One region of the Frankia sp. CcMO1 genome, then DNA from elsewhere that is predicted to be linked to it. Evidence: riboswitches for the same ligand, from Rfam matches in the RefSeq annotation. Region 1 holds a riboswitch; each other region holds the start of a gene.
The links. A riboswitch is a leader RNA that binds a small molecule or an ion and turns the genes downstream of it on or off. The one in region 1 is predicted to bind cyclic di-AMP.

Region 1 (4,778 bases):
GTGCGCTATCTGCGCGACGTGGTCCGCTTCGTCTCCACGGAACGGACCAAGGTGGATCCGGACCGGGTCTACGTGTGGGGGATCGGCGAGGGTGCCCGGCTGGCCCTGGCCGCTGCCTGCGCCCCGGGTAAGCCGGAATTCGCCGCGGTCGGCGTCGTCGGGCAGTTCGACCCGGAGCCCGGGCCGAACTGCCAGGACCGTGTCCCGGAGGGCCGGGCCCCGGAGGCCTCCTGGGATCCGGAAGGTCAGCGAGGCCCTGTGGAAGTTCTCGTCCGGTCACCGGCTGGGGGCCTGACCGCGGCGCCCGCGAGCGGGCCGGGCTGTTTCCCGCACCGGGCAGAGACTGAAGGCTGAAGTCCGCCGATGCCGCCGGGAGGGGGTAGCGGCATCGGCGAACCTGGTCGGCCGGGGGTCCGAGGCCCGCCGGCCTTCCCGTGCGGATGGGGGGGATCCGAGGGAAGGCCGGCGGAATCGGGGGCCTTCCGGCCGGACGGACGTCAGATGGGGGGGAGATCTGACGTCCGTCCCACCGGAAGGAGGGCCCGTCCGGATAGCTGGAAAGGAACCATGTAGGCGGGTTGTCGGGCGGTGACAGGGCCCGCTTGCTGGTCTGTCCGCGGCTTCGCCGGTGGGTGGGAGTCCCGGGCTCGGCTTTCACGGCTTCGGGTCGGTGCCCGGAGGGGAGGCCCGGTAGCCGGCCGCTGGTGGACCGGCAGGGCTCGTGCGGTCCGCCAGCCGCGAAGGCGATCCACCGGAGCCGGATGAGCCGTTGCGTCGGCATGAGGGCGGTGCGCCGGCTCCGACCGGCTGCTAGAGGATCCGACCGACGTAGTAGGAGGTGGTATAGATCTTCTTGAGCGACATGACGTCGCCGGTGCGCGGCGCCACCCACATCATGCCGTCACCCGCGTAGATGCCGGCGTGGTAGATGTTCCCGGGTGTCCCGAAGAAGATCAGGTCGCCGGGCTGCTTGTTGTATTGCGACACCCGGGTGGCGGCGGCGAACTGGGCGTCGGTCGTCCGCGGCACGCTCCTGCCGAGTTGCTTGAAGATGTACTGGATGAGGCCGGAGCAGTCGAACGAGCTCGGGCCCTCCGCACCGTAGACGTAGGGCTTGCCGGCCTGCAGGGAGGCCAGGTAGACGGCCTTCTCCCCGAGGGAGCTCGACGGGACCGGAACCGACGTCTGGCCCGCGGCGTCCCCTGTCGCAAGGAGATCCGACCAGGCGGCGTTGCGGACGGGCTGGGGGATGGGTGCCGGCCGTACGCGCAGGGTGGCATCGTTCGCCGAGCGGGCGGACTGCAGGGCGTCCGTGCCGTCGAAGACCGCGGTGACGTTCGTGGTGGTGAGCACCCGGGCCGTGTAGGAAGTGTAGCCTTGGGCGTTAGTGTAAAGGTGCTTGAAGGTGGCCCACCCGGTGGGGAGCTTCACTTGCACCTTGACCAGCTGGTTCGCCAGTGGTTCGTGGGTCTGCTCGTTGTAGAGCGAAAAGCCGATGTCGATCGGCTGGTCCGCGTTGACGGTCACCTCGGGGTTGGTCACCCGGAGACCGACCTGAACCTTGCCGGTCAAGGGCGGGACGTTGACACCGCCCGCCGAGCCGAGCAGGGAGGTGGAGCCGTGGGTGCTGACCGCCGCCGCCGCGATGCTGCCGCCCAGGGCGGCATGGGAGCCGATCTGCGCGGCGAGGATGATCGGAGCGGTGTTCGGCTGCTCGTCCTTCGCTGCGTCGGCGTTGATGTCGGTGGCGCAGCCGGCGAGAGCCACTCCGGAGACCGCGACGGTCCCGGTGGTCACGGCGGCGAAGGCGCGGGCCCGGGCCCGGCTGCGGGCGGCCGGGGGCGCGGAGGGTGCGCGATGACGGCCGCGACCGGCGCCTCGCGTTTCTTCGTCGAGCTGCACGCTTTGCGCGGACAACGGTGTATTCCTTCCCGTACGCCTGCGAAGTGAGCTGTCGGGTTCGGGCTGGGCTGCCCGGCTCTCGCGTGACCTTCACGCGTCGAGCTTCACCCCTAGGTCGATACCGCGGATCGGTGCCGGCCGGTGGAGGTGGGTCCCCCGCTCCTGCCCCTGATGACGACTCGGAGGGGACACCGGGGCCGGGGGCAGGACTCGGCGTTCGGCCCGGTGTTGTCGTGACGTCGGCGTGAGACTAGTCCACTTGGACGGGGTGGGTAAACACTAGTCCTTCCCAACTACGGCGAGTGTGCGTTGAAGTTCCCGTCGCGCGACGTCGGCGGCCCGCTCGGCCGGCCGGCCGGGCTGACCGGGCGGGCCGAAGGCCCTTCGCACCCCGGTTGTCCTGCTGGTTTTTCGCTGCGTAGGGGGCCCGTGGCGGCGGCCGGTCCGGGTGAGAAGCGGGCGGGCGGGTAGCCCTCCCTCGGCCCGTGGGCGACTTTTGACTACTTAAAGTAGTTGACGGGCGAGGTCGGGCGTGCACCCCCCTCAGCGGGACCGGGAGCTGCGGCGGGTGAGGAATCCCGCCGCATCGAGCACCTGGAGCTCGACCGCGAGCTCGTGGACCTCACGGGGCAGCGAGCGATGGTGCGCCAGCGCCTCGACCGCGGCGCGGGCGTGGCCGGCGAGCTCGTCGAGGGCGTGCTGGCGCTGGCGCATCCGAGCCCGCTCCTCCTGGATGGTCCGGACCGTGTCCTCCTGCCACCGGCGGGTCCGGATGAGATGCTCGCTGGCGTCGGCGGCCTGCCGCTCGGCATCCTCCAGCCGGTTGAGGAGCGCGTCGAGGGCCTCCAGCCGGCCGGCGAGCTCCGCGATGAGATCGTCCCGATCAGGCAGGATGGCTGTTTTATGACTCTTGGGGTCAGACGAGGTCATGGAGTCCCCTGACGGGTGGGGGGATCGGCGGGGACCGCACCGAGCGGCTGGCACGAGACCCGGTTGCTCCGACACGGTTGGTAACGGTAACCGACGTGGCGGGCCAGGGGTAACCCATCGTACGGATACGTCGCGTCAGCCAACTGATAGTAAAAAGGGACTATGGATCTGCCGTCATTGTCGTGGTCCCTGCGCGCATAGCATGCAGGTCGGTGTCAGAGCCAGCCGTTGCGCTTGAACGCACGGTAGAGGAACAGGCAGATCGTCGTAATGACGGCCAGGATGGCCGGGTAGCCCCACGTCTGACGAAGCTCCGGCATGTGGTCGAAGTTCATCCCGTAGATCCCGGCGACGGCGGTCGGGACGGCGCCGATCGCCACCCAGGCACTGATCCGTCGCATGTCCTCGTTCTGTGCGATCGTCACCTGCGTCAGCGTCGCCTGGAGCACGGAGGAAAGCAGCTCGTCGAAGTGAGCTATACGCTCGCTGACCTGCTCGAGGTGGTCGGCGACGTCCCGGAAGTAACGGCGCATCGCCACGTCGACCATCGTGGGGGCGTCCGTGGTGATGGTACGCAACGGGCCCGCGAGCGGCAGCACCGCGTGCTTGAGCTCCAGAAGCTCGCGTTTCATCTGGTAGGCGCTTTCCGTCGACGGCTTCTGATCCCGATGGAAGACCCCCGCCTCGATCTGGTCGACGTCGGCCTGGATGCTTTCCACGGTGCGGATGTAGTCATCCACAATGCTGTCGCAGATGGCGTGCAGCACGGCCGTCGGGCCGTGCCGGAGCATCTCCGGGTTGGCCTCCAGCCGGCCGCGCAGCTTCGTCATCTCCCCGTGCCTGCCGTGCCGCACGGTCACGACGAAGTCCTCGCCGAGGAAGATCATGATTTCGCCGGTGGTGACTACCTCGGAGGTGCTCGTCATCTGGGTGTGCTCCACGTAACTGGTCGTCTTGAGCACCATGAACAGGTGGTTCTCGTATTGCTCGAGCTTGGGGCGCTGGTGGCCGGTGACCGCGTCCTCCACCGCGAGCTTGTCCAGCCTGTACTCCTCGGCGATCGCGGTGAGCTGCTCGTAGCTCGGCTCGAACAGGCCGAGCCAGGCGAACCCGCTGCGTTCGGACCGCGCCAACCGCAGCGCGTCGGCCTGGTCGATGTCCGTGGTGATCCGCCGGCCATGGCTGTACACGCCGCAGGCCATGACGCGCCCGTCCGGCGTCCGCGGTAGTCCGGGGCGGGGCACCTGGCGTCGTTTGCGACCCACCCGGACCAGGGAGACCGGACGGGTCAGCGCGCCGGCGAGCTTATGGGCGTTGGCCGACGCCTGCTCCAGGGCGTCCCCCAGCACCTCCCGGACGGGATGCTGGCTGCCGTGGTCGCCGCCGTCCGGGTGCGCGCCGTCATCGTCGCGTCCCCGGCTCTCGCGTACCGTCTCGTCGCGTACTCTTTCGCCCGGCACCGCATCGTCCCGCATCATTGCCTCCTTCCCTGCCGCCGATCCATGTCCATGTCCACCTGTCGGCATTTCCCACGACCTTCCCGCTGGTGAACCTTCATGGTGACAAGTCGGTGCCGGCCGTCCGGAGGCGATCCGGGCTTCACCGTGGACGCGGATGCCTGGCGACTGTGCCGGCGGGGTGCCACGCGAAGGGTGAGACACACGTCCGGCGTATGGGATACCTCACAGGGAGGATCGAGTGATCGGGATCGAGGTACGCACGCTTCGGGTGTTCGCCGACGAGACGGGCGCCGGCGGCAGTCTGCTCGCCGTGGTGCTGGACGCCGCGAAGTTGCTGCCCGACGCGCGGGAGCGGTCCGTCGTCGCGCGCCGACTAGGCTGCCCCGCCACGGTCTTCGTCGACGACCCGGAGCTGGCGGAGCTGGCCACCTTCACGCCCGCCGGGGAGCTGCCCATGGCGGGACACGCCCTGGTAGGGTCGGCCTG
Region 2 (4,778 bases), on a different contig from region 1:
CCGGGAACCTGGTCCGCCCCACCATGGTGATGGAAGAGGTGCCGAGAATCGCTCCCGAGCGGCCCGCGGCGTCGCCGTCCAGCTGACTCTCCCGTTTTCTAGAATGTTCACGAAATATCAAAAGAAATACCCTTAGTATGGCTTCGCGGGCTTTCGTCGGATCCGCTCTGGGACGGCGATTGACCGAGATGCGGATCGGCCCCCGAAAGCTATTGTCGTAGGGGCCCCGCTGCCGGCTGCCGTCAGGTGGCCCGGGCCATTTGCTGGTACGGGGTGCCGCGTCTCCAATGCCTGGAGGGTTCTCATGCAGCACGCTGAAATGATCAATAAGAACATGCGGAAGGCCATCGAGGAGTGTATGTCCTGCTCGGCCCTGTGCGAGGAGACGATCTCCTACTGCATGGACATGCCGGGCGCCATGATGGAGTCGGCGAACATGCGGCTGATGATGGACTGCGCAGCCGTCACCAGGACCTGCGCCGACATGATGTGCCGGATGTCGCCGATGCACGGGGAAATGTGCGCGATGTGCGCGCGGATCTGCGTGATGTGCGCTGAGATGTGCGAGAGGATGCCGCAGGATCAGCAGCTCGCCAAGCTCGCCGGCGCATGCCGATCCTGCGCGGAGAGCTGCAACACGATGGTGGGCGCCGCCGCCTGAGCGGCGTCCGGCCCGACGGCGCCGGGGCGTAGCCGGCGATCACCCGACTCCGCCCCGACGTCCGGGGCCGTGCAGCTGTGCGGCGCCACGTGCCACGTGCCACGTGGCCTCGGTCACGACTGGTGGCTACGGTTACGTATCCTCGGGCGGACATGGGGTGAAACACCTGAGTAACAATATTGACCATGTTGACAGGTAGCCGTCGGATAGGCAGAATATGGTCATGTCCTCCTGGGTGGATCGGATGACCCCCCTGGTCATCCGTGGCCACATCGATTTCCTGCGAGTGGCCTCGTCCGGTTGTCCGGCCCGGCCACTTCACGTGCTTTACTAGCCTCCTCGGCTTTCCCTCGCTCGGTGTTCTCTCTGGCGTTCTCCTTATTCATGGCCGCTCGATATGTCTGTCTCCAGATCGTCATTGCCTGCGTGGACGCCAGCTGCCTCGGTATCGATGTCCGGTCAGTACCGGGTACATCTCTGGACGGTTTCCGATCGGAGCATGCTGTGTCGTCCCTGGTTTCGTCAGCATACGTTTATCCGCGCCCCCATGGGGACGTAATGAAGTAACAAATACGTGATCGAGAGCATCATCGCAGGTCACAAGCCTGTGGAGGGTTCGAAACGCGCAAGTTATTTCATTTCGACTCCCATGGATATGTGGGGGGGTCGGGAACCCGTTACTGGCCCAGCGGTGATCCAACCCACTCGAGAAGAGCCAGTGTCGTCCTTCTCCCCGGTCGGGGAGAATCCGCCGAACATTTCGAGGGCCTGGCTTTCCGGCTCGCGCTCGACGGATATCAGGTGACGTTTCTCGACCACGGGAGAGACACCGTCCTCGCCCTTGGTGAGGCGCGTGCCCCCGAGGGTCCGTTCATCCTGCTGGGTTCGGACAGCGGGGCCCTGCGGGCGTTGGTCGGCGCCGGTTCGCCAGCCGTCCGGCCGGATGCCCTCGTGTTGCTCGACCTGCCGCTGGTGTACCGAAAGATCGCGGGCGAGGGTCCGGGACAGCCGATCCCACGGTCGCTGCCCGACCTGCCGGTCCTACTGCTCCACGCCGAGCGAGACGAGGTCAGCCCGCTTGCGCTGGTGCGCATGATGACGCGGACCGCGCGCCGGGCCCGGCTGGCGTCGCTACCCGGGGGGCGTGGCGTGCTCGCCGGCCCCGGTCGGCGTGCGGTCGGCGCGCACATCCTGCTGTTCCTCGAGAACCTCCGTGCCCCGCGGCTGGCCCCACGGCAACGGCAGCGGGACCGGCCGCTCGACTGATCTCGCCCGGTGCCGGGCGCGCCCGCGTGCCGCTCTGATCGGGGTGTGCCTCCGCGGGAGTCCCAATCGCTCAGCAGGCGTTTCCTTGGCGGGTGCCGGCGCGAATCACGCGGGTCCATCGTCCGTCCCGTACCGCGTCGTCTGTTTTCCAACGGCGCCGGCTTCGAGTCTGCGGCTCGAAGCCGGCGCCGTTCGCGTTTGCGTACCCGCCCACACGCCACCCGACCCCCGGTCCAAGTTTCCCGCCCGCCGGGGGTTGCCGGGGTGCGCGGGGGCGCAGGGATTGCCGGGCGGCCGGGCGGTCCCGGTGACTACCGGTCCCCGTGACTACCGGTCCCCGTGGCCACCGGTCCCCGTCGCGACAGACCGGTCATATCGCCAAGATCCGGTCGTGACGGGTGATCTGTGTCGCTACCGGTAGCTGCTATTGATGTCCGAGAGTTGCGGTACCGCAGCGTTATGCACGTATCGTGACCAACATGCGCCCAGATTCGGCGCAACTCGTACTTGTCACTACGGTCTGTAGTTCGCTACGGTTGCGAGGTATCAACAGCTCCGGGCCGACGCCGAGTTCTGCCCACGGTCCGGAGCTCCCTCCGAGAGACCTTGGGCAGAAGCGGGGGAACCACGTTCCTTCGGGTGGCTCGTTGCGGGCCGCCCTTGGGGTTAAGCCGTTACGCGCACGCCGCGGAAACGGCCGGGCTTCCCGGCCCGAACCCGACAGCTAACCTCGCAGGCGTACGGGAAGGACTCGACGTTGCCTGTGTTTCAGGAACGCTCGGCTCCGGTCTTTTGGACCGTGACGCCGTTCGGCGCGACCCGCGGTGCGTCCCCGCCATATTGGGCGCCGTTCTCGCCCTGACGTCTTCGCGAGAACGTGCCATCCGGTCGGTGCCCGTACCGGCCGATCGCGCTGACGCGCGATACCACCAGCTCGGCTGAAAGCCACCTGACCTCGTCATCCGTGGTCGGCTGACCCCTGCCGTCCACCGGGCCCGCCAGGCCCGGAACGGAATGACCGCGGCCGCCTGCCGGGCTGCTCAGCCCATCGACCCCGGAATCCTCAGGGTGCGTCGATCGGTCGTCCCCGGACGGACCCTCGGCGCACCGGGGGACCGGCACTGGGTGCTGCTCTTCTCCAGCGCGGTCGTCTCCGCTCGCCCTCCTTTGAGCGGCATCCCTCCCCTCGATCACCAGTCTGTGCTCGACGACACCGAAATGAGATGTCAAAGAAATGGCCAAGGGAAAGCATCGGAAAAATTCCACCCGGACCCGGGGCGCCGTTGTCGCCGCCGTCGGTGTGATCGGCGCCGGCGCCGGCATGCTCGCCACCGCGAGCCCGGCCAGGGCCGCCACCACGGTCCCCGATGTGACGATCGCCAGCGCGGCCGCGAACGCGGGACTGCCCGGCTGCCGCGGCGTCCCGCTGGCCACCTGGGTCGCGGTGGCTCTTGCGGAGTCCGGCGGCAACCCCTACGCCCACGCCACCTCCGGCGAGGACTCGCGCGGCCTGTGGCAGATCAACATGCGGGCCCACGCCGGCTGGGTGGGTAACCGCAACCTCTACGACCCAACCGTCAACGTCTGGGCGGCGAAGAAGGTCTGTGAAGGCCAGGGCATCACCGCCTGGAGCGCCTACACCAAGGGCATGCACTACCGCTACCTGGCCCGGGGACAGGCAGCGGCGGCGGCCGTCTCGCGCGGCGCGCGGTTCACGAACGTCTCCTACTCCTCGCTGGCTGCCCCGGCGCGTGCGGCCGTGGTGGCGCCTGCGGCCCGCTACCCGTCGCTGGCCATCGGCCTCGGGTTCCGCCTCGACGTCCACCAGATCCAGAAGAGGCTAGCCAGCCTTGGCTACCCGATCAGCGTGGATGGGAAGTTCGGGTACCAGACCAACCACATGGTCAAGGACTTCCAGCTGAAGCACGGTCTGGTGGTCGACGGGATCGTCGGGCCGCAGACGCGGGCGAAGCTCGGGATCTGACCCTGATCGAGGCCCGCCGACCGGGCGCCGGCGCTCTCGGGCGGTGTTCCCGACCCGCCCGAGATCGCTGCTCGATATCCGCATGCACCGGATGACTACCCGGGGTGAGCTGGGGGTATTCAGCCACCGGGCCAGCACCGGGCCGGGAGACGGCACCGGCCCGGGCGGGACCAGCCGGCCCGCACGGGAAAACCGAAACGGGGGCCCGATCGATGAGAGCCACGATGCTCGACGACTACCTATCTGAGGCGAGTCCGAACGCATCTTCCGCGACCGGGGCCGGCCTCCTGTTCGCGGTCCTGGGACCGCTGGAGGTGCGGCGATCCTCGGGTGAGCAGGTCCGCATCGACCAGCGCAAGAAGCGCATCCTGCTGCTGACCCTGCTGCTGCACGCCGGCCAGTGGGTGAGTGTGGACGGGATGCGGCTCGCGCTCTGGCAGGATGCCCCGCCGCGCTCCGCTGGGGGCAACATCAAGACTTATCTCTCGGAGCTGCGGCACACCCTCCGGCCGCCCCTGGGCACGCCCGGAGCCGGGGGGAACGGCCCCGGGCGCATCGAGAGCCGGCCGGGGGAGTACCGCCTGGTCGTTGCGCCCGGTGAGATCGACGCTAAGCGGTTCGAATCGGCCGCTGAGCAGGGCCGCGCCGCCGTGCGTGCCGGCTCACCGGAACGCGCCGCCGGGTTTTTCGAAGGTGCCCTCGCGCTGTGGCGGGGGGACGCGTTCGACGAGCTCCCGGCGGAGATCGCAGGCGCGGAGGTCCTCCGGCTGGAGGAGGCTCGCTGGGCGGTGTGCGAGGACCTGATCGACGCCCGCCTGGCCCTCAGCGAGTACGATCGGGTGCTGCCGACCCTGCGGGCGCTCACGG
Region 3 (4,778 bases), on a different contig from region 1:
AGATGGGCACCCGGTCGAAGCCCGACAGGACGTCCAGCTTGGTGAGGAAAAGGTCGGTCAGGCCGTTGACCCGCACCGCGTAGCGGGCGATTACGGCGTCAAACCAGCCGGTGCGCCGTGCCCGGCCGGTCGTCACGCCGAACTCCCCGCCAATGCGGCGCAGCTCCTCTCCGACCTTGTCGTCCAGTTCGGTGGGGAAGGGGCCGGCGCCGACCCGGGTCGTGTAGGCCTTGATGATGCCGATCACCCGACTGATCCTCGTCGGGCCGATGCCGGCGCCGGTGGCCGCGTAGCCGGCGGTCGGGTTCGATGACGTGACGAACGGGTAGGTGCCGTGATCGACGTCGAGGAGAGTGCCCTGGGAGCCTTCGAGCAGCACGACCTTGCCCGCGCGCAGCGCCCGGTCGAGAATCAGGCCGGTGTCGGCGATGTGGGGTTGGAGGCGTTTCGCGTAGTCGGCGTACTCCTCGGCCACCTCGTCTAGCTCGATCCGGCGCCGGTTGTAGACCTTGGCCAGGACCTGGTTCTTCTCCCGCAGCACCAGTTCGAGCTTCTTGTGGAAGATGCCCGGGTCGAGGAGATCCTGCACTCTGATGCCCGTACGGGCAACCTTGTCGCCGTAGGTGGGACCGATGCCGCGACCGGTGGTACCGATCCGCGCCTTGCCCAGGTATCGCTCGATGACCCGGTCCAGCGCCCGGTGATGGGGCATGATCAGGTGGGCGTTCGCGCTGATCAGGAGCCGGGAGACGTCGATGCCGCGGGCGGTGAGCCCGTCCATCTCGGCCAGCAGCACGCCCGGGTCGATGACGACCCCGTTGCCGATCACGGGAACGCAGTCGGCTCGCAGCATGCCACTGGGAATCAGGTGGAGCGCGTAGCTCTCCGCCCCGATGACCACGGTGTGGCCGGCGTTGTTGCCACCCTGGTATCGGACGACGTAATCGACGGCGCCGCCCAAGAGGTCGGTCGCCTTTCCTTTTCCCTCGTCGCCCCACTGGGCACCGATGAGGACAAGAGCAGGCACCCGGCGAGGTTACTAGGGATGGCGGGGCCGTGGGGCCGGCTGCGGCGTCCTCGCTGGCCTCCACCACCGACGCGGCCTGATGAACTCACTGTCAGGTGAAGCCGAGCTCACTGGCGGTGACGGGATCGCTGTCGGTCAGGAACGCCCGGCAGCGGGTGGCCTCCTCGGCCTCCCCGATGGCCGCGGCCGCCCGGACGAGAGCGGCGAGTGAACGCAGGAACCCGCGGTTGGGTTCGTGTGACCAGGGGATCGGCCCGTTGCCCTTCCAGCCCGAGCGGCGCAGGGCGTCGAGGCCGCGGTGATAGCCCGTGCGGGCGTAGGGATAGGCCTCGACGGGTCGTCCGCCGGTGAGCGCGAGCTCGGCGAGCGCGGCCCAGGGCGCGCTGAACGCGGGCAGCCGGGCGGCGACGGCATCCGGCGGATCACCGGCGGCCAGCGCCTCGGTCGCGGCCGCGTCGGAGGGCAGGAGCGTCGGCGGCGGACCGGAGAGCAGGTTGGGCTTTCCCGAGGCGGACGGCGTCGTCATGAGTGCATCCTGCCCGACGACTGGCCGCACACGTCATGGAGGTCACCCCGGACGCGCCCGCCCTGCGCGCACGGTGACCAGGTCGGTCAGGCCCTGACGCTGACGTTCCACAGATTCTGGCCGACGACCCCGGGTTGACCGTCGTTCACCCGGGTGAGGTACGAGTACAGCGCGGCGATGCCCTGCGACTGCGGTCCGAACTTGCCGTCGACGGTGAGTACGAAGCCCTTCTGGCGCATTCTGTCCTGCCAGACGAAGGCCTCCGGGCGGACGTCGTCGCTGAGGGACGCGTCGAGGACCGTGCCCCTGAACGAGCCGTCCCCCATCTCCCGGCGAGCCCGGTCCAGCGTCATGGGGGGTTCCACCGGGGTGATGGCCTGCTGGATGACGTCGCCAGAGCCGCCCGGGACACTGGCCGGGCCGTTGTTGGTCAGGCCCATCTTGACCGAGCAGGACGGCCATGGCTGCCAGCCCCGCTGGTTGTAGAGCTTCGCGGCCGCCTCGTCCTGCGTGGCGGGCGACGCCTGGTACGGCCGGCCGGAGTACCCGAGCCCGTGCCAGGTCCGGTCGTCGAACTGGTAGGCACCGGAGAAGCCGTTGCCGGTGTTGATCGCGTAGTTGCCGCCGGACTCGCACTGGCGGAGCTTGGTGAAGTCATCGGCGGTGGCCGCGCCCGCCGGAGCCGCGGTGACCGCGAGGCCGCTGCCGACGATGGCCGTGACCGCGCCGGTGGTGCGCAGGATGCGACCGGCGGGCGATGGGGCCTGCGGTGCTCGATGTCTGCCGCCACGACGCCCAGAGGGCATGTTCGTCCAATCCCGTCGCCTGCGGGGTGAGCTGTCGGGTGCGGGCTGGGATGGCCCGGCCGGAGGATCCGACCCCGGGTGGCGAGTAGGAACCGCTCTCCACCATGGACCGGGATGCACCGGCTTTACCCCAAGGACGCTGCTTGCGGCGCCCGAAATGTGGGTCCCCCACTCCTGCCCGCTGCGGTTGATGTTCGTTCCGGCCGCTCGCACGGGGGCAGGACTCGGCGTCCGTCCGGGCGGCCTCGCCGACGAGGCGAGTGAGCGGCACTCTAGCGAGAACCGCTCATGGAGCGCAAACCGGGGTGGTCCGGAGTAACCAGTGAGGATCGCGCGAATCGTGCCACTTCCGTACAGGTTCCGCAGGTGGCTCGCTGGTCCTGCTGTTCCTCGCCGGCTTTGCCGAAGATCGGCTCTGCCGAAGATCGGCCCTGCCGGAGGCCGGTCAGGGTGTGGTCCGGGTGATGTTGGTGGTGGGTTGCACGGGCCAGCCCGTACGGGCCGTCAACCGGAGATCGTCCGGAGGCCGGTCGGGCCGGCCCGTCGTCGAGGTGAGATCCCCTGACCGGTGTCGCCGGGGTGGGATGTCCGGTTGCCGCGGCGGTCGTCCCCCGTCGCGGGAGCGGAGTGAAGAGATCAGCTGACGGAGCTGACGGAGTGAATGGATCAGCTGATAGAGCTGATAGAGAGGATCAGCTGAAGGTGGCCCGCCAGGTCGCCGGGCCGACGATGCCGTCGACGGTGAGTCCCTTGGCGGCCTGCAGGGCGCGGGCGACTGCGGCGGAGCGTGGTCCGTAACGGCCGTCGATCGTGATCGGATACCCCAGATGGTTGACGCGGGCCTGCCAGGCCCGCACGTCGTCGCGTACCTGCCTGGCCAGTGCGGTCGTCAGGTTACGGGTGAATACGGGGGTGCTCACGGAGATGGGGCTGACCGTCAGCTCACTGCGTTCCGCCGTGCGCGACGCCTGGCCCGAGGAGCTCGACGAGCCGCCCGCGAGCTGGTCGGCGCCCATCCCGCGGCCACAGGTCGGCCACTGGCCGAAGCCGGACCGCCGGGCGAGCTTGAGTGCGGCCTCGTCCTGGACAGCCGGGGGAGCCTGGTGCGGCAGACCGCTGTAGCCGAGGCCGTGCCAGGTGCTGGCGGAGAACTGGTAGGCGCCGTAGTACGCGTTGCCGGTGTTGATCGTGTAGTCACCGCCGGACTCGCACTGCCGCAGGCCCGTCCAGGTGGTGGCCGCACCGGCCGGCTGGCTGAGCGCGAAGGTGCCGCCCACCGCTGCCGCGAGTACGGGTGCGACCACGAGGGCCCGGGCCCGGCTGCGGGTACCGGCGCGGCATTGTCGGCCACTGATACGTGCGTCGGACATGTCTTGTGGTCCTTCCCCACGCCTGCGAGGTGAGCTGTCGGATTCGGGCTGGGAACTGCCCGGCCGTGCCAGGGATTCCCTGGAGACGGAAGCCGCACCGGAAACACCTTTCCGTGTGGTCGTCGCACATGGCTTCACCCCGAGAGCATCGAATCCTTTCGATACTCGGAGATGGGTCCCCCGTTCCTGCCGCCCGGTTCGAGAAATCGTCGGCCGGGGGCAGGATTCGGCGTGCCGCCCGACGAATGCCCGGCGTTGTTGCCGGGCACGGCGAAAACCATAACCACGCCGCCCGGCGAGTCGCCAAGCATTGAATAGGGTGCGTGAAAAAGAGCACACTCGGCGCGCCTGCTTGAGCAGGAACCGACGGCCTGGTATCGCGCGTGCGCGCCCGCTCATCAACCTGGCGGTACGACGTGCGGAGGCATTTGTGCTTGGCCGATCACCCTGTTTGCCGATGGGCGACGATGAGCGGAGAGTCCCGTATCAGGCCAGATGTGTGACATGTCAACAAAGGTGTGACGGCCCTGCTACGAGATCGACGCGAGTGATCGGCCTGATACTACGCTTCGTCCGTTGAAGCCTGTTTTTGTGAGAAAAACAACGGAAATCGGGCGGTAACTTGCAGCGTTGTGATTTTTGCACACGGCGGATTCGATCGAACGCCGATTGTGAAAATTGCCTGTCGGGCCGCCACGGTGGACGAAGGGGTTCCGTGGGGCGGGGCGGTAGGTGAACGGTTACCGAAGGCCCGGTGCGTGTCCGCTAATGTGGCCGAAACCTGCTGGTCGCCAGCGGAGGCGGCGTTACGCGAGGAGCGGGGTCCCTCGCCCGGTAAACAGTGGTCCCCCAGCCGTCGGAGCGACCGGGGAACCGTGGGGCCGGCATAGTACGGGAAATCGGCAGGTCGTGCATCGGACCGGGGCGGGTCGGATGTCCGCCGCGTGCCGGTCGTTCCGTCCGCCGGAAACGATGGAGAGTGTCGGGTCGAGGGGTCCGGAGAATGCCCTCGGACGAGCGGCGGCGGTTGCCCGGTTGCCCGTTTTCGC

Region 2: linked by a shared signal. The riboswitch ahead of AC08OU_RS10835 (peptidoglycan-binding protein) and the one ahead of AC08OU_RS09000 (C40 family peptidase) in region 1 are both predicted to bind cyclic di-AMP.
Region 3: linked by a shared signal. The riboswitch ahead of AC08OU_RS21855 (transglycosylase family protein) and the one ahead of AC08OU_RS09000 (C40 family peptidase) in region 1 are both predicted to bind cyclic di-AMP.

Annotation. Positions count from the first base shown of each region.
Region 1 covers NZ_CDWTMG010000049.1:6,713-11,490, reverse strand. Annotated here, with positions in the region: gene AC08OU_RS09005 (hypothetical protein) at 1-354, shown strand, start outside; gene AC08OU_RS09000 (C40 family peptidase) at 811-1,917, opposite strand; cyclic di-AMP (ydaO/yuaA leader) riboswitch at 1,923-2,097, opposite strand; gene AC08OU_RS08995 (hypothetical protein) at 2,446-2,832, opposite strand; gene corA (magnesium/cobalt transporter CorA) at 3,048-4,310, opposite strand; gene AC08OU_RS08985 (PhzF family phenazine biosynthesis protein) at 4,531-4,778, shown strand, end outside.
Region 2 covers NZ_CDWTMG010000067.1:275-5,052, forward strand. Annotated here, with positions in the region: partial or broken gene AC08OU_RS10820 (amidohydrolase family protein) at 1-86, shown strand, start outside; gene AC08OU_RS10825 (four-helix bundle copper-binding protein) at 305-661, shown strand; gene AC08OU_RS10830 (alpha/beta fold hydrolase) at 1,463-1,927, shown strand; cyclic di-AMP (ydaO/yuaA leader) riboswitch at 2,527-2,680, shown strand; gene AC08OU_RS10835 (peptidoglycan-binding protein) at 3,162-3,911, shown strand; gene AC08OU_RS10840 (AfsR/SARP family transcriptional regulator) at 4,136-4,778, shown strand, end outside.
Region 3 covers NZ_CDWTMG010000278.1:854-5,631, forward strand. Annotated here, with positions in the region: gene AC08OU_RS21845 (adenylosuccinate synthase) at 1-1,027, opposite strand, end outside; gene AC08OU_RS21850 (DUF3151 domain-containing protein) at 1,119-1,553, opposite strand; gene AC08OU_RS21855 (transglycosylase family protein) at 1,640-2,359, opposite strand; cyclic di-AMP (ydaO/yuaA leader) riboswitch at 2,362-2,558, opposite strand; gene AC08OU_RS21860 (transglycosylase family protein) at 3,052-3,729, opposite strand; cyclic di-AMP (ydaO/yuaA leader) riboswitch at 3,736-3,971, opposite strand.